DNA from 4 places in the Streptomyces sp. NPDC051567 genome. Region 1 is predicted to be linked to each of the others. Evidence: riboswitches for the same ligand, from Rfam matches in the RefSeq annotation. Region 1 holds a riboswitch; each other region holds the start of a gene.

What was found. A riboswitch is a leader RNA that binds a small molecule or an ion and turns the genes downstream of it on or off. The one in region 1 is predicted to bind cobalamin.
Region 2: it holds a riboswitch for cobalamin, as region 1 does, so the genes downstream of both, ACIA5F_RS06455 (ABC transporter substrate-binding protein) here and metE (5-methyltetrahydropteroyltriglutamate--homocysteine S-methyltransferase) in region 1, are expected to answer to the same signal.
Region 3: it holds a riboswitch for cobalamin, as region 1 does, so the genes downstream of both, ACIA5F_RS02805 (ribonucleoside-diphosphate reductase subunit alpha) here and metE (5-methyltetrahydropteroyltriglutamate--homocysteine S-methyltransferase) in region 1, are expected to answer to the same signal.
Region 4: it holds a riboswitch for cobalamin, as region 1 does, so the genes downstream of both, ACIA5F_RS16885 (energy-coupling factor ABC transporter permease) here and metE (5-methyltetrahydropteroyltriglutamate--homocysteine S-methyltransferase) in region 1, are expected to answer to the same signal.

Annotation. Positions count from the first base shown of each region.
Region 1 is NZ_JBITDK010000004.1:246,314-253,826, forward strand. It holds gene ACIA5F_RS07040 (amino acid adenylation domain-containing protein) at 1-1,128, shown strand, start outside; gene ACIA5F_RS07045 (cytochrome P450) at 1,125-2,360, shown strand; gene ACIA5F_RS07050 (thioesterase II family protein) at 2,452-3,213, shown strand; gene ACIA5F_RS07055 (enoyl-CoA hydratase/isomerase family protein) at 3,315-4,385, opposite strand; partial or broken gene ACIA5F_RS07060 (acyl-CoA dehydrogenase family protein) at 4,382-4,525, opposite strand; cobalamin riboswitch at 4,667-4,893, shown strand; gene metE (5-methyltetrahydropteroyltriglutamate--homocysteine S-methyltransferase) at 5,084-7,405, shown strand.
Region 2 is NZ_JBITDK010000004.1:101,428-108,940, forward strand. It holds gene ACIA5F_RS06440 (polysaccharide lyase 8 family protein) at 1-832, shown strand, start outside; gene ACIA5F_RS06445 (ABC transporter ATP-binding protein) at 1,186-2,061, opposite strand; gene ACIA5F_RS06450 (FecCD family ABC transporter permease) at 2,058-3,131, opposite strand; gene ACIA5F_RS06455 (ABC transporter substrate-binding protein) at 3,128-4,117, opposite strand; cobalamin riboswitch at 4,153-4,289, opposite strand; gene ACIA5F_RS06460 (aldo/keto reductase) at 4,804-5,784, shown strand; gene ACIA5F_RS06465 (tetratricopeptide repeat protein) at 5,856-7,513, opposite strand, start outside.
Region 3 is NZ_JBITDK010000002.1:143,903-151,415, reverse strand. It holds gene ACIA5F_RS02810 (ribonucleotide-diphosphate reductase subunit beta) at 1-319, opposite strand, end outside; gene ACIA5F_RS02805 (ribonucleoside-diphosphate reductase subunit alpha) at 319-2,706, opposite strand; cobalamin riboswitch at 2,870-3,003, opposite strand; gene ACIA5F_RS02800 (GNAT family N-acetyltransferase) at 3,045-3,548, opposite strand; gene ACIA5F_RS02795 (CstA-like transporter-associated (seleno)protein) at 3,673-3,861, opposite strand; gene ACIA5F_RS02790 (carbon starvation CstA family protein) at 3,960-6,200, opposite strand; gene ACIA5F_RS02785 (GntR family transcriptional regulator) at 6,571-7,335, opposite strand.
Region 4 is NZ_JBITDK010000013.1:90,627-98,139, reverse strand. It holds gene ACIA5F_RS16915 (YncE family protein) at 1-771, shown strand, start outside; gene ACIA5F_RS16910 (EF-hand domain-containing protein) at 967-1,179, shown strand; gene ACIA5F_RS16905 (PadR family transcriptional regulator) at 1,262-1,846, opposite strand; gene ACIA5F_RS16900 (ATP-binding cassette domain-containing protein) at 1,925-2,764, opposite strand; gene cbiQ (cobalt ECF transporter T component CbiQ) at 2,761-3,510, opposite strand; gene ACIA5F_RS16890 (energy-coupling factor ABC transporter substrate-binding protein) at 3,514-3,960, opposite strand; gene ACIA5F_RS16885 (energy-coupling factor ABC transporter permease) at 4,035-4,742, opposite strand; cobalamin riboswitch at 4,772-4,967, opposite strand; gene ACIA5F_RS16880 (L-serine ammonia-lyase) at 5,189-6,571, opposite strand; gene glyA (serine hydroxymethyltransferase) at 7,111-7,513, opposite strand, start outside.

The DNA of each region.
Region 1 (7,513 bases):
GTGCTCCTGCTGACGACCGGGCTCTTCCACCAGATGGTGGGCTCCCACCTGGAGGCGTTCGCCGGGGTGCGTCACGTCCTCACCGGTGGTGACGTGGCCTCGCCGGGCCATGTCGAGCGGCTGCTGACCACCTACCCGGAGCTGCTCTTCACCAACGGTTACGGGCCGACCGAGAACACCACGTACACGACCTGCTGGACCAGCAGCGCCCCCGCGGCGGGGCCGAGCGTCCCGATCGGCCGCCCGGTCAGCGGCACCAGGGTCGCCGTGCTCGACGGCAACCTCGACCCGGTGCCCGTCGGCGAGTGCGGCGAGCTGTACGCGGCCGGGGCCGGTCTGGCCCGCGGCTACCTGGGCCGTCCCGGCGCGACCGCCGAACGGTTCCTGCCCGACCCGTCCGGGACGGAGCCGGGGGCCAGGATGTACCGGACCGGCGACCTCGTGCGGTGGCTGGCGGACGGCACGCTGGAGTTCGTCGGGCGCGCGGACGACCAGGTGAAGGTCCAGGGCTACCGCGCCGAACCGCGGGCCGTCGAGGCCGCACTCGAACGGCTGCCCCAGGTACGGCACGCGGTGGTGCTGCCGCAGGCCGACCCGGCGGGCGGCACCAGGCTGCTGGGATACGTCGTACCCGCCGACCCGGACCTGCCGGACACCGTCGACCTCGGCCGGCAACTGCGCCACGCGCTGCGGGACCGGCTGCCCGGACACCTCGTCCCCTGGGCCGTCCTCGTCCGCCCCGAGCTGCCGCTGAACCGCAACGGCAAGGTCGACCGCCGCGCCCTGCCGACCGCCACGCGCGTGCCGCGCAACGTGGCCGAGGAGTTCACCGCGCCGCTCACCGCGGTGCAGGTGCGGCTGGCCGAGCTGTGGGGCGAACTCCTCGGCGTCGAACCGATCGGGGTGCACGACGACTTCTTCGACCTCGGCGGGCACTCGCTGCTGGCCACCGAACTGCTGGTCGCCGTCCAGGACGAGTTCGGTGTGGACGTCCCCGCGCAGACCCTGTACCTGTCGCCGACCGTCGCGGAGCTGGCCGCGGCGCTGGCCGGGCGGATGAAGGAGCCGGGTCCGCACAGCCCGGCGGCCCCGGCGGCCGGCGGGCCGCAGGAGGGGTGTTCCCGATGACGGTGCTTCCTGCGGCCTCGCGGTGCCCGGTCTCCGCTCCGCACCGGGCCGACCTGATCGACCCCGGCCTCCACCAGGGCGACGGGGCACACGCGATCTGGCGGGAGCTGCGCCGCCACGCCCCGGTGAGCTGGCAGCCGGTCCGTGACACCGGGTACTGGTCGGTCGTCGGGCACGCCGAGGCCAACCAGGTGCTGCGCGACCACGACACGTTCACCTCCGAACAGGGCACCCTGCTCAACCTCCTCGGCAAGGGCGACCCGGCGGGCGGCAGGCAGATGGCGGTGACCGATCCGCCGAAACACACCCACATGCGAAGCCCCCTGCAACAGGCGCTGTCGATCAAGACGGTGGACAACGACCGGGAGGAGATCCGCCGCGTCGTCCGCGGACTGCTGGAACCCCTGGCGGACGGCGGCCCGTTCGACTTCGCCGTCGCCATGTCCGCGCTGCCGATGGCGGGGATCGGCACGATGATGGCGCTGCCGCAGGAGGACTGGCCGCGTCTGGTCCGGCTCACCCACGCGTGCGTCGCCGCGGACGACCCCGAGTTCCAGCTCGCCGCCGGACCGCGGGCCACCCTCGTGACCGCGCACCGCGAGCTGTTCGCCTACTTCCAGGACATCGTCACCGCGCGGCGGCGCGCGCCGGGCGACGACCTGATCAGCGTGCTGCTGACCATGGAGCTGGACGGGCGCCGGCTGTCGCCGGGCGAGATCGTGTCCAACTGCTACAGCCTGCTGCTGGGCGCGACCGTCACCACGGCCCAGCCGCCGAGCGCGGCGATGGCGGAGCTGGCCGGGACGGCGGTCCTCGACGACTGGGCGGCCCACCCGGAGCTGCTCACCAGTGGTGTGGAGGAGTCGCTGCGCTGGGCTTCGCCCACCCAGCACTTCATGCGCCACACCACCCGCGAGGTCGAGATCCGGGGGGTGCGGGTCCCGGCGGGGGACGCGGTCGTCGTGTGGCTGGGGTCGGCCAACCGTGACGAGAGCGTCTTCACCGACCCGGACACCTTCGACATCCGGCGCAAGCCCAACCGGCACATCGCGTTCGGCGTCGGCGCGCACTACTGCATCGGGCACACCGTCGCCCGGGTGACCCTGCGGGTCCTGTTCGAGGAGCTGCTCGGCCGGTTCACCGGTTTCGAACTCGCCGGGACACCGCGGCGGATTCGTTCGAACATCATCGCCGGTTTCACCCACCTGCCGGTCACCGCGCGGCTCCGGTAGGCGCTGCCACGCCCCGTACCCCGCGCCGTTCCCGGCCGCCCCCCTCATCAGCGAGAAGAAGTCCCCAGAAGTCCCCACCGGAAGGTCATCAGTGGACGCTCCAGCGGCCCGTACCCGCAACAAGTGGTTCCTGCGCGAGCCGTCGCCGGTGGCACCGGCGAGGCTGTTCTGCCTGCCCTACTCGGGGTGCGGCGCCAGCATGTACCGTCACTGGCCGTCGTCGGTCGACGGCGTCGAGATCTGTCCCGTGCAGCTGCCCGGCCGGGAGAACCGGATGCGCGAGCCCGCCTACGCCACCTACGAGGCGCTGGCCGACGACCTCTCCGAGGCGCTGCGGCCCTATCTGGACCGCCCCTACGCGCTGTTCGGGCACTGCGGTTCCGCGCTGGCGGCGTACGAGACGGCCGTGCGGCTGGTGGAGAAGGGCTGCCCCGCCCCCACCCAGGTGTTCGTCTCGGCCGAGGTGGCGCCGCAGGACGGCCCCTACGGCCGTTTCCTCGACATGAGCGACGACGAACTGGCCGTCGAGCTGCGCCGCCTCGTCGCGGAGCTGGGCGGCACCCTGGAGCCGAGCCTGCTCGCGCTCTACCTGGGTGTGCTGCGGGGCGACGTCGAGATGAACAAGCGGTACCACGTGGCCGATCCGGTGCGGCTGCCGTGTCCCGTGACCGCCATCGGGTGGACCGGGGACACCGGTGTCCCGGCGTCCCTCATGACCGGCTGGTCGGCGTGCGGGGAGACGACCTTCGCGCTGCTGGACGGCGGCCACTACCGCTTCGTCGAGGCGCCGGGTGAGCTGATGGCGGTGCTGACCGCGGACCTCCGTCGTCCCGGCCGGGCCCGCACCGCCTGACCCGGGCCCGGCCGGGGGCCCGGCGGAGCCTGCCGGACGGTCCGGCGGGCGGCGGGCGGGCTCCGGCCCCCCGGGTCAGGCGGTGCGCGCGGTGGTCCGGCTCACCGGGGCGCCTCCTGCGGGGCCTTGGCGGCCAGGGAGAGTTCCCGGTCGCCGAGCGGCGCGAAGTACCGGGCCACGTCCTCGTCCGTCACCTCCGCGAGGGTCGGGGGTGTCCAGCGGGGCGAGCGGTCCTTGTCGACGACCTGGGCGCGGATGCCCTCCACCAGGTCGGGTGAGGACAGGGCCGCGCAGGACACCCGGTACTCCTGTCCGAGCACCGCCTCCAGCGGCCCGAGCGCCGGTACCCGGCGCAGGGCGGCCAGGGTGACCTTCAGGGCGGTGGGCGACCTGGCGAGGATCGTCCCGGCCGCCTCCCGTGCGGCGGGCGCGCCGGTGCCGAGGAGCCGGTCCACGATCTCCTCGACCGTGTCGGCCCCGTAGCAGGGGTCGGCCCATTCGCGGAAGGCGTCCAGCGTCCCCGGCGGCGCCTCGCCGACGAACGCGGGGAGCACCTCGTCCACCGGCGCCGCCGCCAGGGCCGTGCGGAGTTCCGGCAGCCGGTCCGCCGGGACGAAGTGGTCGGCGAGCCCGCACAGCACGGCGTCCGCGGCCCCCACCGCCGTCCCGGTCAGCGCCAGATGGGTGCCGAGCCCGCCGGGGGCGAGCGCCAGCAGGTACGTGCCGCCCACGTCGGGTACGAAGCCGATCCCGGTCTCCGGCATGGCGACCCGGGACCGTTCGGTGACGATCCGTACCCCGCCGTGCGCCGAGACGCCGACCCCGCCGCCCATGACGATGCCGTCCATGAGGGCGACGTACGGTTTCGGGTAGCGGGCGATGCGGGCGTTGAGCCGGTACTCGTCCCGCCAGAACTCCGCCGAGGCGGCGCCGCCCGCGCGGGCGTCCTCGTGGATGGCCCGGATGTCGCCGCCCGCGCACAGGCCGCGTTCCCCGGCCCCGGTGATCAGGACGGCCTCGACCGCCGGGTCGTGTTCCCACGCGTCCAGGGCCCCGGCGATCCGGTGGACCATCTCGTGGGTGAGGGCGTTGAGGGCCCGGGGCCGGTTCAGGGTGATGACGCCGAGGCGGCCCTCGGCCCGGGTCAGGACGGGGGGTTCGTCGCCGGTCACCGGACGGCCCCGGGCAGGGAGCGGGCCACAAGGAGGCGCATGATCTCGTCGGTTCCTTCCAGGATCTGCCGGACCCGCAGGTCACGGACGCTCTTCTCGCTGCCGTACGCGGCCGGGCGGCCGCAACCGGCGTGGGGCTGCCGGAGGCCGGTGAACCGCTCCGCGGGCGGGCCGGACCGCTGCCGCTCCGGCTCCGACTCCGGCTCCGGCTCCGGCCCGTCCGTGTCCCCTCTCACGGTCCGGAATGTGAACAGTACTGTCCGAACGCGGGTGATCCCTCTACTCTGACGGGCACAGCTGGTTCGCCCCGTCCGCCAGGCGGGATGCGTCGTAAGAGGGAACCCGGTGGAAATCCGGGACTGCCCCGCAGCGGTGAGCGGGAACGACCGCCGTCATACGCACTGGGACCGGGAAACGGTCCTGGGAAGCGACGGCCAGTAGGTGTCCGCCGGGAGACCGGCCGGCGTGCCCGCGAGTCCGAAGACCTGCCCGCTGTCCGCGCACGGCCGATCGTGCGCGGATATCCCGGTGACCTCGTGGGCGGGTCGGAGGAAACCCCGGACGGAAGTCCGGGGCGACGCACATCAGGCGGACGACCGCGCCCCGCGCGCGGCAACGGTCCCGTCCGGTCTGCCTCCCCTTCGCGTCCTCGTCCCGTCCCCGGGATCTCCAGGACACATCTCGCGAAGGAGAGTTCCGTGACAGCGAAGTCCGCAGCCGCGGCAGTACGGGCCACCGTGTACGGCTACCCCCGCCAGGGACAGAACCGGGAACTGAAGAAGGCCGTCGAGGGTTACTGGAAGGGCCGCGTCACCGCCGACGCCCTCCGGGAGACCGCGGCGGAGCTGCGCCGGACGAACTGGCGGCAGCTCGCCGACGCGGGCATCACCGAGGTGCCGACCGGCGACTTCTCGTACTACGACCACGTGCTGGACACCAGTGTCATGGTCGGCGCCGTCCCCGCCCGGCACCGTGAGGCCCACGCCGCGGACGCGCTCGACGGCTACTTCGCCATGGCGCGCGGCACCCAGGACGTCGCGCCCCTGGAGATGACCAAGTGGTTCGACACCAACTACCACTACCTGGTCCCCGAACTCGGCCCCGGCACCGTCTTCACGGCCGACTCCTCCCGGCAGGTCGCCGAGCTGGAGGAAGCCCTCGCGCTCGGCCTCGACGCCCGGCCGGTCCTCGTCGGCCCGGTCACCTACCTGCTGCTGGCCAAGCCCGCTCCCGGGGTGGCCGCCGACTTCGAGCCGCTGACCCTGCTGGACCGTCTCCTGCCCGTGTACGCGGAGGTCCTCGCCGACCTGCGGGCCGCCGGCGCCGAGTGGGTGCAGCTCGACGAGCCCGCCCTGGTCCAGGACCGCACCCCGGCCGAACTGAACGCCGCCGCCCGCGCCTACCGCGACCTCGGCGCGCTCACCGACCGGCCCAAGCTGCTGGTCGCCTCCTACTTCGACCGCCTCGGCGAGGCCCTGTCCGTCCTGGCCAAGGCACCCGTCGACGGGCTCGCCCTCGACTTCACCGACCGGGCCGCCAAGAACCTCGACGACCTCGCCGCCGTCGGCGGACTGCGCGGCAAGCGCCTGGTCGCGGGCGTGGTCAACGGCCGCAACATCTGGATCAACGACTACGAGAAGTCCCTCGCCGTCCTCGGCACGCTGCTGGGCCTCGCCGGCCAGGTCGACGTGGCCGCCTCCTGCTCCCTGCTGCACGTCCCGCTGGACGCAGGCGCCGAACGCGACATCGACCCGCAGATCGCCCGCTGGCTCGCCTTCGCCCGGCAGAAGACGACCGAGATCGTCACCCTCGCCAAGGGCCTGGCCCGGGGCACCGACGCCATCACCGCCGAACTCGCCGCCAACCGGGCCGACCTGGCCTCCCGCGCCGGGTCCGCCCTCACCCGCGACCCGGCGGTACGGGCCCGTACCGCCGCGATCACCGACGCCGACGGCCGCCGCTCCCAGCCCTACGCCGAACGGACGCTCGCCCAGCGCGCCCACCTCGGCCTGCCCCTCCTGCCGACCACCACCATCGGTTCGTTCCCCCAGACGGCCGAGTTGCGGACCGCCCGCGCCGACCTGCGCGCCGGACGCCTCGACACCGCCGGGTACGAGGAGCGCGTCAAGGACGAGATCCGCGAGGTCCTCGCCTTCCAGGAGAAGGCGGGCATCGACGTCCTCGTCCACGGCGAGCCCGAACGCAACGACATGGTGCAGTACTTCGCCGAACAGCTCACCGGCTACCTCGCCACCCAGCACGGCTGGGTCCAGTCCTACGGCACCCGCTACGTCCGCCCGCCCGTCCTGGCCGGGGACATCTCCCGCCCCGAGCCGATGACGGTCCGCTGGACCTCCTACGCCCAGGCTCAGACCTCCAAGCCGGTCAAGGGCATGCTCACCGGCCCGGTCACCATGCTCGCCTGGTCCTTCGTCCGCGACGACCAGCCGCTCGGCGACACCGCCCGCCAGGTCGCCCTCGCCCTGCGCGACGAGGTCAACGACCTGGAGGCCGCGGGCACCTCCGTCATCCAGGTCGACGAACCCGCCCTCCGCGAGACCCTCCCGCTGCGCGCCGCCGACCACGCCGCATACCTGGACTGGGCCACCGAGTCCTTCCGCCTCACCGTCTCCGGGGTGCGGCCGGACACCCAGATCCACACCCACATGTGCTACGCCGAGTTCGGTGACATCGTCCAGGCCATCGACGACCTCGACGCGGACGTCATCAGCCTGGAGGCCGCCCGCTCCCACATGCAGGTCGCCACCGAACTGGCCGGGCACGGCTACCCGCGCGAGGCCGGGCCCGGGGTCTGGGACATCCACTCCCCGCGCGTGCCCAGCGCCCAGGAGGCTGCCGCCCTGCTCCGCAAGGGACTGGAGGCCATCCCGGCGGAACGCCTCTGGGTCAACCCCGACTGCGGCCTGAAGACCCGCGGCTGGCCCGAGACCAAGGCCTCCCTGGAGAACCTGGTCACCGCGGCCCGCGAGGTCCGCTCCGGCCTGACCCCGGACGCCTGACCGCACCGGCACGAGGAGCCGCCCCGGCCGCCGCGACCACCGGCGGCCCGGGCGGTGCCCGGGCACCCACCCCTCAAGGGACGTACCACCGCTGGGACTTGTCCCCGG
Region 2 (7,513 bases), 140 kb from region 1:
CGTGGGCCAGCATCTGCGTGGTCCGGGAAGCACCCTCTCGGCCCGCAAGTCCTGGTTCTTCCTCGCCGACTCGGTGGTCTGCCTGGGTGCGGGAATCCGCTGCGGGGACGGGACCGCCGTCGAATCGGTGATCGACAACCGCAACCTGGGTGCCGACGGCGCACACGCCCTGACCGTCGACGGCACGGTCCAGCCCACCGGCCCGGGATGGTCGGCCGTCTTCTCCGCGCCGGGATGGGCACACCTGGAGGGCTTCGGCGGGTACGTGGTGTCCGGCGCGGGATCGTTCAGGGCGCTCCGTGAGGCACGTACCGGCCGGTGGAGCGACATCAACAGGGACGGTTCCTCCCTGGCCCTGACCCGGCGGTACGTCACGCTCTGGTACGACCACGGAACGGACCCGGACGACGCCGGGTACGTCTACCGGATGCTCCCGGGGGCCACGGCGGGCCAGACCGCGGCGCGGGCCGCCGCACCCGACGAGGTCTCGGTGATCGCCAACACCGGGACGGCCCAGGGCGTGGCCGTGGATTCGCTCGGTTTCACCGGTGTCAACTTCTGGCGGGCCGGGGCGGCCGGCCCCCTGGAGGCGAGCGCGCCCTGTTCGGTGACGGTACGGGAACGGGCCGACGGCACGGCCACGGTCCACGTCGCGGACCCGGCACGGGCACTGACCGGACTGGCCCTGGTCTGGAACCGGCCCGTGGCCTCGGTGCTCTCCCGGCCACCGAGCCTGGTCTCGGCGCTCACCGGCTCCCGGCTGCGGCTCGGGTTCGCCGATCTCGCGGCGGCGGCCGGGACCGGACAGGAGGTGGTGGTGCGGCTGGGCTGAGGGGACGGGGAGGACGGGCGGAGCACCGAGCGGGACACACCGTCACCGGCGGCGCACAGGACGCCGTCGGCGGCCGGGGCGCGCGGCTTCGACGTGAAGGCCGGGAACACCCTGCCGGGGAACGCGGACCGGCAGGTGACCGAGACGGGTCCGGACCGGGGCGTGGAGGGCTTCGCGGACAAGGTCGGCGTCCTGCCCGGCGAGAGCTTCGGACCGCACAGGCCCACCGCGCCCCGGTTCACCGTCTCACCTGCCGGATGGGCTGGTGCGGCGGGGCCAGGGCCCGGCCGGTGCGGCGTTCCGAGGCCCTGCCCGGGGTCCGGCAGGGGGGCTTCCGGTCTGGGCGCCCCGGGTCACCTGTCCGTCGGGAGGTAGACGATGTTCGGCGTGCCCGTGGCCGGGTGGGGTCCGATGCGGGTCCGGACGCCGTACACCCGGGCCAGCAGTTCCTCGGTGAGCACCTCGCCGGGCGGCCCGGAGGCGGCCACCCGGCCGTCGGACAGGACGTACAGCCGGTCACAGAAGGAGGCGGCGAGGTTGAGGTCGTGCAGGACGAGCAGGGCGGTGGCGGGCAGGGCGCGGACCAGGCCCAGGATCTCCAGTTGGTAGCGGATGTCGAGGTGGTTGGTCGGCTCGTCCAGGGCGAGCAGGCCGGGGTCCTGGACGAGGGCGCGGGCCACCAGGGCGCGCTGGCGTTCCCCGCCGGAGAGTTCCTCGAAGCGGCGCCCGGCGAAGGCGCCCGCTCCGACGGTCTCCAGGGCCTCGGCGACGCGCCGCAGGTCCTCGGGGCCGTCCTGTTCCCAGAACCGTTTGTGCGGGCTCCGCCCCATCGCGACGACCTCGCGCACGGTCAGCCCGAAGGTGCCGCTCGCGTCCTGCGGGACGACCGCGACGTGCCGGGCCCGGTCCTTGACCCCGAGCGCGCCCGTGTCGGCGCCGTCGAACAGCACCCGGCCGGCGGTGGGCCGCAGGGTGCCGTAGACGCAGCGCAGCAAGGTGGTCTTGCCACTGCCGTTGGGCCCGACCACACCGACCGTCTCGCCGGGCCGGGCGGTGAGGTCGATCCCGTGGAGCAGGGTGTGCCCGTCGGTCGCGTAACGCACGTCCTCGACGGCGAGTTCCACCGGCCGCCCCGCCGCCCGGGGCACCTGTGGCGTACCGGACGTGTGTGGCGCACCAGGCGTGTGTGGCGTACCGGGTGTGCGGGGCGTACCGGGTGTGCGGGTCATCCGGTGACCCCTTCGGTACGGGTGGAGCGGCGCAGCATCCACAGGAAGAACGGGCCTCCGACGAGCGCGGTGACCACTCCGACCGGTATCTCCTCGGGCGCGGCGGCGGTACGGGCCACCAGGTCGGCCAGGACCAGGAAGAGCGCCCCGCCCAGGGCGGCCACCGGCAGCAGGGCCCGGTGGCCGGCGCCGACGGCCATCCGCGCGGCGTGCGGGACCATCAGCCCGACGAAGCCGATCGCTCCGCTGTAGGCGACGAGCACGCCGATGACGAGGGAGGTGAGGACGAAGACGACGGCGCGGAAACGCCCGGTGTCCAGGCCCAGGGTCCGGGCCCCCTCCTCCCCGGCGAGGAGCAGGTCGAGCGGCCGGGCGAGGGCGAGGAGCAGCCCCGTACCGGCGAGCAGCACGACGGAGGGCAGGGCCAGTTCGCCCCAGCGGGCCCCGCCGAGACCGCCGAGGGTCCAGAAGAGGACGGTGCGGATCTGGTCGGGGTGGGCGGCGAGCACCAGGACCAGACTGGTCAGGGCGGACAGGATGTACTGGACGGCGACCCCGGCGAGGATCAGCCGGCCGGTGGTCATGGTGCCGCCGCGCCGGGCCATGGCATAGACGGCGACGAGGGCGAACGCCGATCCGGCGAACGCGGCGAACGGCACGCCCATCCCGCCGAGCAGCCCGGCGGCCCCCGCCGCCCCGGCCCCGGCCCCGGCTGCCGTGCCCGAGCCGAAGACGATCACCAGGACGGCTCCCGTCGAGGCCCCGGAGGAGGCACCGAGCAGGAAGGGGTCCGCGAGCGGGTTGCGGACGAGGGCCTGCAGCACGGTGCCCGCGACGGCGAGCCCGGCGCCGACGACCGCCCCGAGGAGGACGCGTGGCATGCGCACGTCCCACACGATGGAGGCGAAGGCACCGGTCGGCCGGTCGCCCGTCAGCCCACCGAGGACGATGTCGAGCACCTGGCCGGGGGTGATCCGTACGGCCCCCAGGGCCAGGCCGGCGACGGCGGAGGCGACGAGCGCCGCGGCGAGCAGGACGAGGACGGCCGGTGTGCGGTGGTGCCGCCTCACGTGGCGGCGGGGTGGAGCTGGCCGCCCAGGGACTCGACGGCGTCGGCGACGCGCACTCCCAGGACGGCCGAGGACAGCGGCAGGACGACGAACCGCTGGTTCCTGATCGCGGGAACCTGGGCGAGGGCCGGGTCGTTCAACAGGCGCTGCTTCTTGGCTTCGACGGTGGTGCCGCCGTAGTCGTAGATGAGGACGATCTCGGGGGCCCGCTCGATGACCTTCTCCCACGACACGTCACCGAAGGTGTCCTGGAGGTCGGCGAAGACGTTCGTCCCGCCCGCCAGCGAGACGATCTCGTTGCCGATGCCGGTGCCGCCGGAGGTGGAGGCGGACGCCTCGCCGGAGTCGTAGACGAAGACGGACGGCCGGGGCTTGTCCTTGACCCGGGCGGCCACGGCGTCGATCCGGCGCTGCTCCTCCCCGATGAGCTTCTCGCCGCGCTCGGGCACGCCGAAGGTCCGCGCGACCTCGGTGATCTCGGTCTTGAGCTGGTCGAGGCCGACTCGGCCCCCGGTGCAGTACTCCACGTTGAGCCGGGAGTTGATGCCGGACTTGGCGAGACCTTCGCGGTCGCGGCCCTGTGCCTTGTCGAAGGCGCTGGAGTAGCCCCCGTACACGAAGTCCGGGTCGGCGCCGAGCAGGATCTCCTTGGAGGGGTACTCCTTGGCCAGCACCTTGATCTTGTCGTAGGCGGGCCGGTAGGCGGGCAGCACGGCGTCGTCGAGGTAGGCGGAGCCGACGATCCGGTCCTCCAGGCCGAGGGCCAGCAGGATCTCGGTGGCGTGCTGGTTCATGGTGACGGCGCGCCGGGGCGGGGCCTGGTAGGTGCTGCTCACACCGCAGTTGGTGACGGTGTACGGGAACCCGGGTGCGGCGCTCGCTCCCGCGGCCGTGCCGGACGGGGCGGGTGAGGCGACGCAGGCGGCCAGGGGTATGAGGAGCGCGGCGGGGACGAGCGCGCGCAGGGCGGCGCGGGAACGCGACATGGCGTGGCCTCTCCGGGGAGTCCACGTCCCCGGTCGAAGGGAAGGGGCGGTGCGTCAGTGTCTGACTCCCGGTTCCCGCGAGGGTGTACCGGTCACAGTGGCGGGACCGCACCGGAATCGCACCGGTTTCCTGTCCTGCACCGCCTGGGTTGACGCGGTCAGTCTGCCAGATGTCCGCACGTCACCGGCCTGCGGCCGGGTCGGTGCCCGCCGGGGCCGCCGTGGTCGTCGCCGTCGGGGCCGCCGCGGGGTCCGGCCGGGTCCACCGGAGTCCCGGGTTCCGTCGAGCCGTCCCCGGACCGCCCACTTGACCATCGTGGTCCAGACCAATAGTTTCCGTTCGCACGGCGAACGCGCTCCCGTGTGTTCCTCCCGCGTCCGCGGAGGGATCTGCCCTGCGCCGCCGCGCGCGCGAAACGCACCGCACGGCCGACGAGTTGACGCCCCTCGCCGACCGCGGCCCGCGCGGCCACCGACCGGCGCCGCCGGGCCGCGGAAGACGACCCGGCCCGGCGGCGTCCTCCACGTACGCGCCGCGCGGCGGGTGCCACGTGCGGTACCCGCCGCGCGGACGGAAGCCGACGGACCCCGTGGAGGGAACCCGACGACGGGGGCGGGATCACGGCACGGCCGGGGAGCGGTGGGAGACCTTGCGGGGTGCTCCGGTGTCCGTGCGAGAGTGCCCCATGACCTCGGACCTCGCCTCGGACCTCCCCTCGGGCTTCCCCCCGGACCCTGCCTCGAAGACGGCCGCCCGGGCGGCCCGGACCGCCCCGGTCACCGCGGCCGTCGCGGGTACGTGGCGGCTCGGCGACCTGACCGTCAACCGGATCGGCCTCGGCACGATGCGGCTGACCCGTCGCGCCGACGGTTCGCCCAGCGACCGCGAGCGGATGACGGGCCTGCTGCGCCGGGCCGTCGAGCGGGGCGTGAACCACATCGACACCGCCGCGTTCTACTTCTCCGCCCTCCGCTCCGCCAACGAACTGATCAACCGGGCCCTCGCCCCGTACGCCGACGAGCTCGTCATCACCACCAAGGTCGGGCCGGGACGCGACCCAGCCGGGGAGTGGTGGTGGGCCGGGCCGGGGCAGTTGCGGGGGCAGGTGGAGGAGAACCTGCGCCAGTTGGGCCGGGACCACCTGGACGTCGTCAACCTGCGCGTCCCGCGCCGGGAGACGACCGGTTCGGTCGCCGAGCACTTCGGGGCGCTGGCCGAACTCCGCGCGGCCGGACTGATCCGGCACCTGGGAATCTCCAACGCCCGGCCCGACCACCTCGCCGAGGCCCTGGCCATCGCGCCCGTGGTGTGCGTGCAGAACCCTTACGGGATCGGTTCCCCGGCCGAGGACCACGCCTTCGTGGACGCGTGCGCGCGGCAGCGGATCGCCTTCGTCCCCTTCTACGCCATCGCGGGCGCGGGCGAGGACGCGGGCGTGGTCGCGCCGGACGGGGCACGGGTGCGGGCCGTGGCCGAGGCCCACGGGGTGTCGACGGCGCAGGTGCGCCTCGCGTGGACGCTGAGCCGGGGACCGCACGTCCTGGCGATCCCGGGCACCGGGAACCCGGACCACCTGGACGAGAACATCGCCGCCGGTGCGCTACGGCTGTCGGCGCGGGAGATCGCCCTGCTGGGCAGCACGGCCGGGGAGGCGGCGGCCCCGTAGCGCGTGGCCGCGCCGGCGGACCCCGGCCGCCCCCCGGCTTCCCTCCGGCCGGCCGGTCGTCCGTCCGGCCGTCACCGCCGGGGCCGGGCGGGCCCCGGGTCGGGCGCCCGGAACGCGGCGTCGAGTTCGCGGGCGAGGCGCAGGTGGGGGTGGCCCGGTTCGAGGAACGGCGTGGCCTCGGCGAGGACACGGGCCGCCAGCGCGCCGGCTTCCGCGCGCCGTCCCCCGGCGGCCAGGGCCCGGGCCCGTTCCAGCCGGGTGTGGACGACGTGCGGGTGGTCGGGGCCGAGGACCCGGGTCCGGTCGGCCACCAGAGCGGCCCAGGCCCGTTCGGCCTCGGCGGCCCGGCCCGTGCGCGCCACGAGGGCGGCCCGGCTGCCACGGACCGCCAGGGTGTGCGGGTCGTCGGGGCCGAGCGCGCGTTCGGTGTCCGCGAGCAGCCCGGCCAACTGCCGCTCCAGCTCCGTGGAGTCGGCGGGGTCCGCGGGCCGGAACCAGAGCAGGCCGCGCCGGACGGCCAGGCTCTGCGGGTGGGACGGGCCCTGGAGGCGGAGCCGGTCGCTCAGCAGCGCCTCCAGTTGCCGGGCGGCCGACCGGCGGTCGCCCGCCTGGCCGGTGAAGTACGCCAACTGGTGGCGGGCGGCGAGGGTGTCGGGGTGGCCGGGTCCCAGCGCGGCCACGGCATCGGCCGCCAGGGCGGTGAACCGGGCGGCGGCGGCCCGGGCGCTGCCCGCCTCACCGGTGAAGAAGGCGAGGTGGTGGCGGGCGGCGAGGGTGTCGGGGTGGTGGGGGCCGAGCCGGACCTCGCGCCGCCGGGCGATCCCGGCGAGGTCGGCGGCGGCCCGGCGCGGGTGTCCGGCGTCGCCGACCGCGACGGCCAGCGGCAGTTCCGCGCCGGTCAGGCCGGAGCGCCGGGCCCGGGCGAGGGCCTCGGCGGCGCGGGCCAGCCGCCCTTCCCGGTGGGCGGCGAGCCCCATCTCGTAGGCGTCCTCGGGGTCCGTCCGGGCCAGCAGGGACCGCCACAGGTGGTCGGGAACCGGGGCGAGGCCCGGCGCGTTGAGCAAGTGACCGAGGGCGGTGTACCCGCAGGCACGGTCCCCGGTCAGCAGCCCCGGCCGGGCGTACGCCGCCGCGCACGCCCAGTCCATCGCCTCCGCGAAGGGTTCCGGGCGCAGCTCCGCGCCACCGCGCCCGGACAGGTAGCGCGGGTGGAGTTCGCCCAGCCACTCGCGGCGGACCGGGCGGCGCAGCCCCGCCCGGCGGCAGTCCACGGCCGCGGCGACCACGGCCGCGCCGCGCGGGTGCGTGCCCGGGGCCCAGCCGCTCTCCCAGGCGGCCAGCGACCGGGGCCCCTCGGCGAGGAGTTCGGCGATTCCGGACCGGGTGCCGGACCGGGTGCCGGAGCGCAGGGCCCTGGCGATCCTCGGGTCCTCCCGGTGGGCCTCGGCCCGGCGGCGTTCCTCCGGTGACCAGCGCCGGGCGAGGTGGACGACGGCCGCGCGCCGGAGCAGGTCGCGCTGGGCCCGCCAGACGTCCCCGTCGGAGCCGGTGAGCCGGCTGCCCTCACGGGCGGTGTAACGGCGGTACTCCTCGGCGCGCATGGTGGCGACCACGACGGCGGCGCGCGCCCCGGCCAGCCGGGCCTCCGTCAGGCCGTCCGCGCCGAGGTGTTCCTCCAGGTCGTCCAGCCACAGGACGGCGCGCCGCCGCCGCGCGGCGGCCCGTACCG
Region 3 (7,513 bases), on a different contig from region 1:
CCTCGAAGAGCTGGCGGCTCAGGTAGAGCCGGGCCTCCGGGGAGTTGATGTGCTTGTACAGGGTCAGCACGAGGTTGTTCGAGACGATCGAGTCGCCCGTCGCGAAGAACGCGACGAGACGGCCGATCATGTGCTGCTCACCGGGCGTCAGCTTGGCGAGGTCGGCCACGTCCGAGTGGAGGTCGACCTCCTCCACGGTCCAGGTGTTCTTGATCGCGTCCCGGTAGCGCTCGTAGAAGTCCGGGTAGCGCATGGGACGCAGGGTCAGTTCGAAGCCCGGGTCGAGCAGGTTCTTCTTCTTGTTGTCAGTGGTGCTCATTACTGGCATGCCTCGCAGGACTCGGGGTTCTCAAGGGAGCAGGCGAGCGCCTCCGCGTCGGCGGCGGCCTGCGGGAGCACCGCGGGGGCGGCGGCCTGCGCGGCCCTGGCGATCTTCGTCGCCGGGCGCGAGCGCAGGTAGTAGGTCGTCTTCAGACCCATCTTCCAGGCGTACGCGTACATCGAGCTGAGCTTGCCGATGGTGGGCGTCTCCAGGAACAGGTTCAGCGACTGCGACTGGTCGAGGAACGGCGTACGGTCCGCCGCCATGTCGATCAGGCCGCGCTGCGGGATCTCCCACGCCGTGCGGTACAGCTCGCGCACCTCGGCCGGAATCCAGCCGAATCCCTGCACCGAGCCGCTGGCGTCGCGCAGCGCCTCGCGGGTCTGGGCGTCCCAGACGCCGAGCTGCTTCAGCTCGTTCACCAGGTAGGCGTTGACCTGGAGGAACTCACCGCTGAGCGTCTCGCGCTTGAAGAGGTTGGAGACCTGCGGCTCGATGCACTCGTACACACCGGCGATCGAGGCGATCGTCGCGGTCGGGGCGATGGCCAGCAGCAGCGAGTTGCGCATGCCGGTCGTGGCGATCCGGGTGCGCAGCGCGTCCCAGCGCTCCGGCCAGTTCAGCTCGACCTGGTAGTGGTCCGGGTGCAGGACGCCGCGGGCGGTACGGGTCTGCTCCCAGGCCGGGAGCGGGCCGCTGCGCTCGGCGAGGTCGCAGGACGCCTCGTAGGCGGCGAGCATGACGCGCTCGGAGAGCTTGGTCGACAGTGCCTTCGCCTCGGGGGAGTCGAAGGGCAGCCGCAGCTTGAAGAAGACGTCCTGGAGGCCCATCGCGCCCAGGCCCACCGGCCGCCAGCGGGAGTTGGAGCGCCCGGCCTGCTCGGTCGGGTAGAAGTTGATGTCCACGACGCGGTCGAGGAAGGTCACGGCGGTGCGGACGGTCTCGTCCAGCCGCTCCCAGTCGATCTCCCCGTCGACGACGAAGGCGCCCAGGTTGACCGAGCCGAGGTTGCAGACGGCGGTCTCGCCGTCGTTGGTGACCTCGATGATCTCGGTGCAGAGGTTGGAGGAGTGGACGACCGCGCCCGGCTCGGCGGTCTGGTTCGCCGTCCGGTTGGAGGCGTCCTTGAAGGTCATCCAGCCCTGGCCGGTCTGGGCGAGGGTGCGCATCATCCGGCCGTACAGGTCACGGGCGGGGATGGTCTTGCGGGCGAGCCCGTCGGCCTCGGCCTTGCGGTAGGCGGCGTCGAACTCGTCGCCCCACAGGTCGACCAGCTCGGGCACGTCGGCGGGGGAGAACAGCGACCAGTCGGCGTCGGAGTTCACGCGGCGCATGAACTCGTCCGGCACCCAGTGGGCCAGGTTCAGGTTGTGGGTGCGGCGCTGGTCCTCACCCGTGTTGTCGCGGAGCTCCAGGAACTCCTCGATGTCCGCGTGCCAGGTCTCCAGGTAGACGGCGGCGGCGCCCTTGCGACGGCCGCCCTGGTTCACGGCGGCGACGGAGGCGTCGAGGGTCTTCAGGAACGGCACGATGCCGTTGGAGTGCCCGTTGGTGCCACGGATCAGCGAGCCGCGGGCGCGGATGCGGGAGTACGAGAGACCGATGCCGCCGGCGTGCTTGGAGAGGCGGGCGACCTGGTGGTAGCGGTCGTAGATCGAGTCCAGCTCGTCCAGCGGGGAGTCCAGCAGGTAGCAGGAGGACATCTGCGGGTGCCGGGTGCCCGAGTTGAAGAGCGTGGGGGAGGACGGCAGGTAGTCGAGGCGGCTCATCAGCCGGTACAGCGAGGCCACTTCCTCGACGGCGCGGACGCTGTCGTCCTCCGCGAGACCGCAGGCCACGCGCAGCATGAAGAACTGCGGGGTCTCCACGACCTGGCGGGTGATCGGGTGGCGCAGCAGGTAGCGGCTGTGCAGGGTGCGCAGGCCGAAGAAGCCGAAGCGGTCGTCGGCGCCCTCGGCGAGCGTCAGCTCGACCAGCGAGTCCAGGCGGTTCGCGTGGGTCCGGACGAACTCCGCCGTGCGGTCGGCGATGAGCCCCTCGCGGTGGCCGACCTCGACGGAGGCGGAGAAGGAGGTGGCCCCCTGGCCGGCGGCCTCGTCGGCGACGGCCAGCGTCAGCAGCCGGGCGGCGAGCCGGGAGTACGCCGGGTCCTCCGAGATCAGACCGGCGGAGGCCTCGGTGGCCAGCCCGCGCAGCTCGGCCTCGTCCGCGACGGAGCTGCGCCCGCGCAGGGCGGCGGCGGCGACCCGGCCGGGGTCGGTGTCGGGGAGGTCGGCGGTCAGCTCGGTGAGGGTACGCAGCAGCGCGGCCCCGGGCCCCCCGGGCTCGGCCGAGGTCTCGGAGTGGGCGGACTCGGCGCGCGGTGCGGCAGGCGCGATGGTCACGGGGGGAGCTCTCCCTCGCTCGGCCCGGTCATCGGCGGGGCGGGGCGCGGGCAGGCGCACGCGGGCTCGCAGGTGCGCCGCCCCGAGGGGCGGTCCGTACGTGCGCCGCATGGCGTCCACCGGCCCAACCGCGAGGCCCGGACATATCGGCACCCGGTTCGGTCGAGCCGGGCGCGCTGTCGGCAGGTCCTCGGACTGCGGTTACACCAATGGGTGTACTTCATACCGTTGCGGGACAGTTCCGGATTCGCACCGGATTCCCCTGCGGCGACAGCAGCCATGAGCATACATGTGGGGGCGACCTCATGCGGTAGCCCCCACATGTTGTGTCGGCGTGGCTACAACTTCAACCGATAGGTGAGCAAGGTGATGCCGGGTACGGGGGCCCAGTCCCGCTCCGGGGTCCGGGTGAAACCGAGCCGTCCGTAGATCCGGTGGGCCCCGAGCATGGCCTCCTGGGTGGAGAGCACCAGGTGTGTGACCCCCTCCAGGGCCCGTGCGAGGTCCACGCAGACGCGCACCAGGGCCTCGCCCGCACCCCGCCCACGGGCCTCCCGGGCGACGGCCAGCATCCGGAACTCGGCCTCGCCCGGACCCGCGATGTCGGCCAGCGGGCTCCCGGGTGCGGCGAAGGTCACCCCGCCGAGGACCCGCCCGCCGTCCAGGGCGACGAGCACCCGCGCGTCCGGGTCCGCGGCCCGGCCGGCGACGGCGCGCAGCTCGCCGAGGTAGCCGTCGTCCTCGCCCGAGCGCAGCAGCCCGTCACCCAGGTACGCCCCCGCGGTGATCTCTCCCAGCTCTTCGTACTCGGCGGGCAGCGCCGCCCTGATCACTATGTCCATGCGGTGAGTGTTCCAGCCGCGGTGCGCGTGCCGGACGGGCCGCCGCCCCGGGCCGCCCCCGCCGGGTGCGCCGCAGGCCCCCGCCGGGTGCGGCGGGGGCCTGCGGCATGCCTGAGGACGTCGTTCAGCAGCAGCGGAAGCCCTCGCGGGGGTCCGCCTCGCGGGCGTCCGTGCGGGCGCGTTCGAAGGCCCGGCGGGTCAGGACCTGGGCCTGCGGGTCGTGGGAGCGCGTGTGGGCGACGTACCGGTCGTACGCGGCCTCGCCCGAGAACTCGCGGACGTAGAACCGGGCCGTCGCCAGCGCCCGGCGCACGCGTGCCGCCGTGCGCCCCTTCCCCGCGCCGCGCGGACGCCCGGCCCCGCGCGCGCTGACGGCCTCGCGCCCGCGCACGTCGTCGGTTCCGCGCCCGCTCATGACGCCGCGGGCTCCTTCACGCGCCCGCCGCCCGGTTCGAGACCCGCCGCGGCCAGCTCGGCCTTCTCCTCGGCGGTCGCGAAGAGCCCGGCCGGGGCGACGATCTTCGACTCGGTCCACGGGACCTCGGAGAGCTTGACGGTCTCCGGGCGGGCGATGGCCTTGAAGCAGGTCCGGGCCGCGTCCACCAGCACGATGACGATCAGGACCGCGAACAGCACCGACAGCACCCCGTCCACGGTGGCGTTGGTGACCACGGTGTGCATCTCGTCCATGGTCTTCGCGGGCGGCAGCACCTTGTCGGCGTCGATCCCGGCCTGGTACTTGTCGCGCTGCGCGAAGAAGCCGACCTTCACGTCCTCCGAGAAGATCTTCTGATAACTCGCGGTGAGCGTGACCGCCACGTCCCACGCCAGCGGGACGCCCGTCACCCACGCCCACTTGAGCCGCCCGGACTTGACCAGCAGCGTGGTGCAGACGGCCAGGGCGACCGCCGCGAGGAGCTGGTTCGCGATCCCGAACAGCGGGAAGAGCTGGTTGATGCCGCCCAGCGGGTCCTTGACGCCGACCCACAGGAAGTAGCCCCAGCCGCCCACGACGATCGCGCTCGCGAACCAGACGCCGGGCTTCCAGCTGACGTCCCGGAAGGACTTGTGCACGTTGCCCAGGGTGTCCTGGAGCATGAAGCGGCCGACCCGGGTGCCCGCGTCGACCGTCGTCAGGATGAACAGGGCCTCGAACATGATGGCGAAGTGGTACCAGAACGCCTTCATCCCCGCCCCGCCGATCACGGCCGAGAAGATCTCCGCCATTCCGAGTGCGAAGGTCGGCGCGCCACCCGTACGGGAGAGCAGGCTGGTCTCCTCGACGTCCTTGGCGGCCTGCGCGAGGGCCTCCGGGGAGATCGCGAAGCCGAAGTTGGTCACCGCCTGCGAGGCGGTCTCGACGGTGGTGCCGATGACACCGGGCGGGGAGTTCACCGCGAAGAAGAGGCCGGGCTCGATGATGCAGGCCGCGATCATCGCCATGATGGCGACGAAGGACTCGGTGAGCATCGCGCCGTAGCCGATGACCCGGACCTGGGTCTCCTTCTGGATCATCTTCGGGGTGGTGCCCGAGGCGACCAGCGAGTGGAAGCCGGACAGCGCGCCGCAGGCGATGGTGATGAAGACGAACGGGAACATCGAGCCGGCGAAGACGGGGCCGTCGCCGCGGCTCGCGAACTCGGTGACCGCGGGCATCTTCAGGGTAGGCATCGCGATGACCACGCCCAGCGCGAGCAGGGCGATGGTGCCGACCTTCATGAAGGTGGAGAGGTAGTCACGGGGCGCGAGCAGCATCCACACCGGCAGCACCGAGGCGACGAAGCCGTACGCGACCATCCAGATGACCAGCGTCTCCTTCTCCAGGGTGAAGGTGTCCGCCCAGGAGGACTCGGCGACCCAGCCGCCCGAGACGATCGCGAGCAGCAGCAGCGCGACGCCGATGAGGGAGACCTCGGTGACCCGGCCCGGCCGCAGCACGCGCAGGTAGAAGCCCATGAAGAGGGCGATCGGGATGGTCATGCCGATGGAGAAGACGCCCCAGGGCGAGTGCGCCAGCGCGTTGACGATGACTAGGGCCAGCACCGCCAGCAGGATGACCATGATGGCGAAGACGGCGACCAGGGCGGCGGCCCCGCCGACCGGCCCGATCTCGTCCCGTGCCATCTGGCCGAGGGAACGCCCGTCGCGGCGGGTGGAGAAGAAGAGCGTGACCATGTCCTGGACGGCGCCCGCGAAGATGACGCCCGCGACGATCCAGATCGTGCCCGGCAGGTAGCCCATCTGCGCGGCCAGCACGGGCCCGACGAGCGGTCCGGCTCCGGCGACGGCGGCGAAGTGGTGGCCGAAGAGCACCCGGCGGTCGGTCGGGTGGAAGTCGACACCGTTGTCAAGACGTTCGGCGGGGGTGGCCCGGGTCCTGTCCACCTTCAGGACGCGGCGCGAGATGAAGCGCGCGTAGAACCGGTAGCCGATCGCGTACGAGCCCAGTGCGGCGGCGAGCAGCCAGGCGGCCGAGATCTCCTCGCCGCGCGAGAGGGCGAGCACGCCCCAGCCGACGGCGCCGACGAGCCCGACGAGCGACCAGACGGCGACCGACTTCGGGGAGAGCCGTCCGCCGCGCGTTCCCGGCGGGTCCGTGGCCGCACCGCCCGGCCCGGACGGCGAGCCCGGTGCGGTCACCGGACTCGCCATGGCCCGTTCTGTTCCAGTTGATTCCGGTTCGGGCATGGGTTTCGTCCCCTCGTCGATCATCTGCGTGAGCGCAGGGAATCTACGGGGGCGCGACCGCTGGGCGTAAGACCCCGTCCGCATCCCGGTACCGGAATCCACCGGGGCCCGGGCCGGGGGACACCCGCGCCGGAGCCGGAATCGAGAAGCGGCACCCCTACGGGACCCCTACGGCACCCCTACGGCACCCGGAACGGAACCGGAACGGAACCGAAAGGAGACCCGGGGCGGGACCCGGGACGGGAACCTGGAGCGGGAACCCGGAAGGGGGGTAGGGGCAAGGGCAGGGACAGGAGCGGGGAACGGGGAGCGCGGGGCCGAATCCGGCGCGGCGTCAGACGGCGGGCCGCTGGAGCCTGGCGACGAACTTGTACCGGTCCCCGCGGTACACCGAGCGCACCCACTCCACCGGTTCTCCTTCGGCGTCCAGCGAGTGCCGGGAGAGCATGAGCATCGGCAGCCCGACGTCGGTGCCGAGCAGGCCGGCCTCGCGCGGGGTGGCCAGCGAGGTCTCGATCGTCTCCTCGGCCTCGGCCAGGCGGACGTCGTACACCTCGGCGAGGGCGGTGTAGAGGGAGGTGTACTTGACGAGCGAACGGCGCAGCGCGGGAAAGCGTTTGGCCGAGAGGTGCGTGGTCTCGATGGCCATCGGCTCGCCGCTGGCCAGGCGCAGCCGCTCGATGCGCAGGACCCGTCCGCCGGTGGTGATCTTGAGCAGTGCGGCGAGGGTGTCGTCGGCCGTCACGTACCCGATGTCCAGGAGCTGGGAGGCCGGTTCGAGACCCTGGGCCCGCATGTCCTCCGTGTACGAGGAGAGTTGGAGGGGCTGGGACACCTTGGGCTTGGCGACGAAGGTCCCCTTGCCCTGGATGCGTTCCAGCCGGCCCTCGACGACGAGTTCCTGGAGGGCCTGGCGGACGGTGGTCCTGGAGGTGTCGAACTCGGCGGCCAGGGTGCGTTCGGGCGGGACCGGGGTGCCGGGGGGAAGGGTGTCGGTCATGTCGAGCAAGTGCCGCTTGAGCCGGTAGTACTTGGGCACACGCGCCGTGCGAGTGGCTGCCCCGCCTTCCGGCTCCGTGATCGCCCCTTCGGTGGCCATCGCCGCCCGCCTTCCCGACTCCAGTTTCGCTGCCGTCACCGGCTCCTCCGATATGTGCGGTCACATCGTGACACGTACGGGAGGACGGGCCTTCTCCCTCCCCAGGTGTCGGTCCGATAACGGACCGAGTACCCGCTCATTAGACCCTTGACACCCCTAAAGGTCTAGGCCAAGCTCC
Region 4 (7,513 bases), on a different contig from region 1:
ACCCCCATCGACCCGGCCACCGGCAAGGCCGGGGAACCCGTCGAGGTGCACGACCCGTACAACCTGTACTTCACGCCCAACGGCAAGTACGCGATCGTCATGGCCTCGATGGACAAGGAACTGGTCTTCCGCGACCCGCACACCATGAACCGGGTCAAGACCGTCCCCGTCAGCTGCTTCGGCGTCAACCACGCGGACTTCTCCGCCGACGGCCGGTACTTCATCGTGAGCTGCGAGTTCTCCGGCGAGCTGCTCAAGGTCGACACCGAGAAGATGGAGGTCGTCGGCCAGCAGGAACTGCCGTTCGAGGGCGCGATGCCGCAGGACGTCAAGGTCTCCCCGGACGGGAAGACCTTCTACGTCGCGGACATGATGGCCCACGGCATGTGGGTGCTCAACGGCGACCGGTTCGACACCCCCACCCTGCTGCTCACCGGCAAGGGCTGCCACGGCCTCTACGTCAGCCGCGACTCCAAGGAGATGTACGTCTCCAACCGGGGCGAGGGCAGCGTCTCCGTCTTCGACTTCAAGGCGAACCGCCTCACCAAGAAGTGGGAGCTGCCGGAAGGCGGCAGCCCCGACATGGGCGGGGTCTCCGCCGACGGCAAGGTGCTGTGGCTGTCGGGCCGCTACAACTCCGAGGTCTACGCGATCGACACCAGGTCGGGCGAGGAACTGGCCCGCATCCCGGTGGGCGACGGCCCGCACGGACTCGCCGTCTACCCGCAGCCCGGCCGCTACTCGCTCGGCCACACCGGCATCTTCCGCTGAACCCCGGCCGCTGAACCACGGCCGCGCGGTGTCCCGGGCCGCGCGGTGTCCCGGGGCCGCGCGGTGTCCCGGGATCATGGAGAACTCCCGGGACACCGCCCGGCCGTAAGGATCGCGTAGGGACCCGCAGGAGGGGCGGGAGGGACCGGCCGTTACCCTGAGCCGGTCAGCAAGCACCAAGAAGGGGTGGACCCAGTGGCGGACATCGATAACGCACGGACGACGTTCGGCAACTTCGACAAGAACGGCGACGGCTTCGTCACGGCCGACGAGTTCCGGGCGGCCATGGCCGCCATGGGCGACGGGTTCGTCACCGGCCCGGTCGCGGACGCCGTGATCGCCTCCAAGGACGCCAACGGCGACGGCCTGCTGAGCTTCGACGAGTTCTGGTCCTCCGTCAACAAGTAGCCCGCCCACGCCCCGCGCACGCCCTCCGCCCCCTGCCGGGCCGGAGGGCGCTGTCACGTCCGGGAACCCCGGCTCCGGGACCTCACTCCGGGACCCCGGCTGCGGGACCTCGCTCCGGAGCCGCCGGGACTTCCAGCACTTCCGGGACCTCGTCGAGCGCCTCCTCCAGCCAGCGCAGCCAGAACGTCTCCAGACCGATCCCCCCGTGCAGGACGAGCCGGCGCAGCCGGTCCTCCTCGGAGTCCCGGCCCGGCGGGAAGTCCTTCGCCTCGATCGCCTCGTACATCGCCAACTGCCCGCGGTGCAGCTCCAGATGGCGCCGCAACTCCCCGGCCAGGCCCTGCGCCCCCACCACCCCGGCCGCCCGGACCCGCAGCAGCAGGGGGTCCCGGATCGGCTTCGGGTCCTGGCTCCCGGCGACCCACCGCGCCAGCTCCGCACTGCCCTCCGGGAGCACCTCGTACTCCTTGCGCCGCCCCCGGACCGGGACCTGGCCGGGCAGCGCCCGGATCAGCCCGGCCTCCTCCAGCCGGCCCAGCTCGCGGTAGATCTGCTGGTGCGTCGCGGACCAGAAGTACCCGATCGACTTGTCGAACCGCCGGGTCAGCTCCAGCCCGGACGAGGGCTTTTCGAGGAGGGCGGTGAGGATGGCGTGCGGGAGCGACATGGCGCCATCCTAGGTTTGCGACCGCCCGGAGCGCCGGACCGGACCTGGCCCCGCGCCCGGACCGGCCCCGCGCCCCGGTCAGCCCCGGACCGGCCCCGGCTCCCAGGCGGCCAGCGCCTCGGGCACGCGCGGGCCCGGGGCGTCGGCGGCGAGCAGGCCCCGGGCGCGCAGGAACGCCGTCACCGCCGGGGACCACGCCTGGCGCAGCCCCGCCGAGGCCAGCAGCTCCGGGTCCGACAGCAGGGCCGGGGCCGGGCCCAGCCGGATGCCCGCCGGGGTGAGGACCGCCGCGTCGTCCGCCCACCGGACCGCCAGGTCCACGTCGTGCGTGGCCATCACCACCGTCGTCCCCCGCGCACGCAGACCCGCCAGGACGTCCAGCAGCCGCTCCTGCCCGTCCGGGTCCAGCCCGGCCGTCGGCTCGTCCAGGATCAGCACGCGCGGAGCCATCGCCACCGCGCCCGCGATCGCCGCGCGCTTGCGCTGGCCGTACGAGAGGAGGTGGGTCGGGCGGTCCCGCAGCGCCGTGATGTCCAGCGCGGCCAGCGCGTCACCGACCCGGGCCCGGACCTCCCCGGGCGCCAGCCCCAGGTTCATCGGCCCGAAGGAGACGTCCTGCTCCACCGAGGCCGCGAAGAGCTGGTCGTCCGGGTCCTGCACGACGAGCTGCACCGCCGTCCGCAGCCGGGTCAGACCGGCCCGGTCGTACGTCACCCGCACGCCGTCGAGCAGCAGCGCCCCGGAGCCCGGCCGCAGCCCCCCGCTCAGCAGCCGCATCAGCGTGGTCTTGCCACTGCCGTTGCGGCCCAGCAGGACCAGCGCCCGCTGCGGCGCGATCCCGAAATCCACGCCGGAGAGGACCTCGGGCCCGTCCTCGTACGCGTACCCCGCCCCCACCAGCTCCACCGACGGCCTCACAGGTACAGCTCCTTCAGGACGAGGGTCACGGTGACCAGGGAGATCAGCAGGGCGGCGGTCCCGGCCAGGAACCGCCAGGACAGCGCCGCCTGGGGGACGAGCACCCGCAGCGTGCCGTCGTAGCCGCGCCCGGCCAGGCCCTCCTGGAGCCGCGCCGCGCGGTCGAAGGCCCGGACGAAGGCGGTCGCGGCGAGCCCGGCCAGCGAACGCCACACCGCCGCCCGGCCCCTCTGGCCCAGCCGGGCCGCCTGGGCGCGGTGGACCTGGGCGAGGGAGTCGAGCAGCAGGAACCCGATCCGGTACATGACCAGGGCCACGTCCACCACCGGGGCCGGGACCCCGGCCCGCACCAGCCGGGGCAGCACGTCCGAGACGGGGGTGGTGAAGGCGAACAGCAGCAGGCCGAGCGAGGCCGACGAGGTGCGCAGCAGCAGCTCCGCCGCGCGGAGCGGACCGTCCGGGGCCGGTGAGACCGGCCCCGACGGGCCGCCCACCGCGAACAGCAGCGGCACCGCCCCCGTGACACAGAAGCCGAGCGGGATACGGAAGGCCCGCCACAGCTGCCGCCCGGCCACCTCGGCCGGGCCGAGGAGCAGGGCGAGCGTGGCGACGGCGACCAGCGGCCCGCCGGGCCAGGGCGGCAGGCAGACGGCCGTGACCGTCAGCCCGAGCCCCAGCAGCGCCTTCTCCAGCGGGTGGCGGTGGCGCCAGCGGCTGCTGTGCGCCGCCACGTCGATGGGCAGCACCGGCTACGGCTCCACCCGGGTGACGGGCCCCGGCGGCGGGCCGGGGTCCGGGCCGGGGGACGGCGCGGGGGCGGGGCCGGGGCCCGGTGCGGGGCCCCGGTCCGCGGCCTCCGGCCCGTCCGGCCGGTCCCCCCGGGCGGCGGCCGTCGCGGCGGCGGCGCCCTGGCGGCGGCCCGTACGGACCCCGAAGTAGTACGCGAGCAGGCCCGCGCCGAGCGCCGCCTGGAGGGCGAAGAGCGCGGACTCGACCTCCCCGGACGGAGGTTCGTACAGCGGGGTGAACCACGGCTCGTAGTCCGGGTCCAGTTCGGTGATGGCCGCCTCGGCCTGGGCGTCGGCGCCCGCGAACGGCTCCTCCTTGCCCTCGCCCATCCCCAGCGCGAGGGGGAGCACGGCCAGCGCCGCCACCAGGAGCAGCAGCAGAGTGTTGATCTTCGCGTGCCGGCTCATCGCCATCGTCCTCGTCCTCGTCCTCGTCCCCGCCCCTGTCCCTGGCCCTGTCCCTGCCTTCGTCCTCCGGCTCGTCACAGCGCCGCCTCCGGCCGGTTTCCGGGCGCGGCCTTGCCCCGGGTGAGCCGGGCGACGCCCAGCCGGACCAGGTCCGAGCGGCTCGACCGCATCAGCAGCCGCATCACGAGGACCGTCAGCAGCCCCTCGCTGACCGCGAGCGGGATCTGGGTGACGGCGAAGATCCCGCCGAACTTCGCGAGCGCGCCCGCGAAGCCGGTACCCGGGTCCGGGAAGGCCGCCGCGAGCTGGACGCTGGTGACGCAGTAGGTGACCAGGTCGGCGAAGAAGGCGCCGAAGAAGACGGTCACCATCAGCGGCGCCCCGGCCCTGCGCAGCAGCCGGTAGACCCCGTACCCCGCCCAGGGCCCGGCGATCGCCATCGAGAAGACGTTGGCGCCCAGCGTGGTCAGCCCGCCGTGGGCCAGCAGCAGCGCCTGGAAGAGCAGGGTGATCGTGCCGAGCACCGCCATGATCGGCGGACGGAAGAGGATGGCGCCGAGCCCGGTGCCGGTGGGGTGCGAGCAACTGCCCGTCACCGAAGGGATCTTCAGGGCGGACAGGACGAAAGTGAACGCTCCGGACGCCCCGAGCAGCAGCGTGCTCTCGGGATGCTCCTTCACCTCGCGGGTGAGGGCGCGGACCCCGTGGACGACGAAGGGAGCGGACGCGGCGCCCCAGGCGACCGCGTGCAAAGGGGGTAGGAACCCCTCGGCTATATGCATGAGTGGGGGAGACCTCTCCAGCACCTCGTGGATGGACGACGCGCCCTGGCCGGTCTCCTGGCTCACGGGTACTGATGCCCTGGCTCCGCCTTCCCGGGCCCGTGCGGTTCCCCGCGTGGTCCCAGTGGCTTCCCGCAGGAGTGGAGCCGGACTTCCCGATCACAGTGGCGAGGGCCGCACCGGTTTCCCACCGGTTTCCCGAACACCAAGGCCCGCTGACCTTAGTCCCGCCGCCGACGCCCCACAACCCGTCCGGGCAGCCCACCTGCGGTCCGTTCCCGCCGACGGCCACGGGAGCCCCCCCCTCGGACCCGGAGCGCCCCTTCGGACCCGGAGCGCCGCCGGGGCGGACAGTACGAGGCCCGCCGGACCGCTTCCCGCGAAGCGGCCCGCCGGGCCTCGTGTCCGTCCCCGCCTCCGCCGACGCGGGCGGGGCCGTGTCTACGTCAGCACTCGATGACGTTGACCGCGAGGCCGCCGCGGGCCGTCTCCTTGTACTTGACCTTCATGTCCGCGCCCGTCTCCTTCATGGTCTTGATGACCTTGTCGAGGGAGACCTTGTGGCTGCCGTCGCCGCGCAGCGCCATCCTGGCCGCCGTGACGGCCTTGACCGCCGCCATGCCGTTGCGCTCGATGCACGGGATCTGGACCAGGCCGCCGACCGGGTCGCAGGTCAGGCCCAGGTTGTGCTCCATGCCGATCTCGGCCGCGTTCTCGACCTGCTCCGGGGTGCCGCCCATGACCTCGGCGAGGGCGCCCGCCGCCATGGAGCAGGCGGAGCCCACCTCGCCCTGGCAGCCGACCTCGGCGCCCGAGATCGAGGCGTTCTCCTTGAAGAGCATGCCGATCGCGCCCGCCGCCAGGAGGAAGCGGACCACGCCGTCCTCGTCGGCGCCCGGCACGAAGTTCATGTAGTAGTGCAGGACGGCCGGCAGGACGCCCGCCGCGCCGTTGGTGGGGGCGGTCACGACCCGGCCGCCCGCCGCGTTCTCCTCGTTGACCGCCATCGCGTAGATCGTCGCCCACTCGCTGCGGTGCAGCAGCGGGTCGCCCTCGGCGCGCAGCTGGCGCGCCGTGGAGGCGGCCCGGCGCTTGACCCGCAGACCGCCCGGGAGGATGCCCTCGCGGGACATGCCGCGCGCGACGCAGGACTGCATGACGCGCCAGATCTCCAGCAGGCCCTCGCGGATCTCGTCCTCGGTGCGCCAGGTCTTCTCGTTCTCCAGCATCAGGGAGGAGATCGACAGGCCGGTCTCGTTCGCCAGGCGGAGCATCTCGTCACCGGAGCGGAAGGGGTACTTCAGCACGGTGTCGTCGAGCTTGATCCGGTCCTCGCCGACCGCGTCCTCGTCCACGACGAAGCCGCCGCCGACCGAGTAGTACGTCTTCTCCAGCAGCGGGGTGCCCGCCGTGTCGTAGGCGAAGAGGGTCATGCCGTTGGCGTGGTACGGCAGGGAGCGGCGGCGGTGCAGGATCAGCTGGTTCGGCTCGTCGAAGGCGATCTCGTGGCCCTCGCCTATCTCGGTGCCCAGCAGCCGCAGCCGGCCCGTCCGGCGGATGCGCTCGACCTCGGCGTCGGCGGTCTCCACGTCGACCGTGCGCGGGGAGTGGCCCTCCAGGCCCAGCAGCACCGCCTTGGGGGTGCCGTGGCCGTGGCCGGTCGCGCCGAGCGAGCCGAAGAGTTCGGCCCGTACGGACGCGGTCTGTGCGAGGACGCCGTCCTTCTTCAGCCGGGTCACGAACATCCGTGCCGCGCGCATCGGACCGACCGTGTGGGAGGAGGACGGGCCGATGCCGATGGAGAAGAGGTCGAAGACGGAGATGGCCACTGGCGGACTCCCTTGTCTGCTCGTGGGGTGGACGGGGCAGGATAGGTCGATTGTTCGGTTTTTGTCCGACAGGCGAGACTAACCCGTGAGGAAGGAGCCGGGCGCGAGCCCGTACGGGACGGCGCCGGAGCGGGGCTGTGGCCCCGGAGGAGGGGCGGGCGGACGAGGCCCCTGGGGTTCCTGGGGCTTCTATGGCGGCGCGGGGCCGCCCGGTACCGGCGACCGGACCGGCTCGGCCAGGTCCGGCCAGGTCCGGCCGGGTCCTGACGGCTGCCGTACGGGCTGCCGTACGGGCTGCCGTACGGCAGCCGGACCCTGGCCTGGCCGGACCCGTTCCGGCCGGGAGGACGGCGGACATCGGACGTCGGACGTCGGACGGCGGTCGTCCGCCGACGGGCCCCGGGGCACCCTGCGGCCCCGGCCGCGGGAAGCCCCGGTCACGCGAAGGGCCCGGTCCCTCCTCGCGGACAGGACCGGGCCCTCCGGCCGCCGCTCCCGGGCCGGACCGGGAACGGCCCGGCCCGGGAGCGGCGCTACGGTCAGAGCGTCGGGTACAGCGGGAACTTCGCGGCGAGGGCCGAGACGCGCGCCGTCAGGTCGGCGGCGTCGAAGGCGGGCTTCAGCGCGGACGCGATGATCTCCGCGACCTCGGTGAAGTCCTCGGCGCCGAAGCCGCGGGTGGCCAGCGCCGGCGTGCCGATCCGCAGGCCCGAGGTGACCATCGGGGGGCGCGGGTCGTTCGGGATCGCGTTCCGGTTGACCGTGATGCCGATCCCGTGGAGGCGGTCCTCGGCCTGCTGGCCGTCCAGCTCGGAGTCGCGCAGGTCGACCAGGACCAGGTGCACGTCCGTGCCGCCGGAGAGGACGGAGACGCCCACCTCGGTGACGTCCGGCTGGATCAGGCGCTCGGCGATGATCTTCGCGCCCTCCAGGGTGCGCACC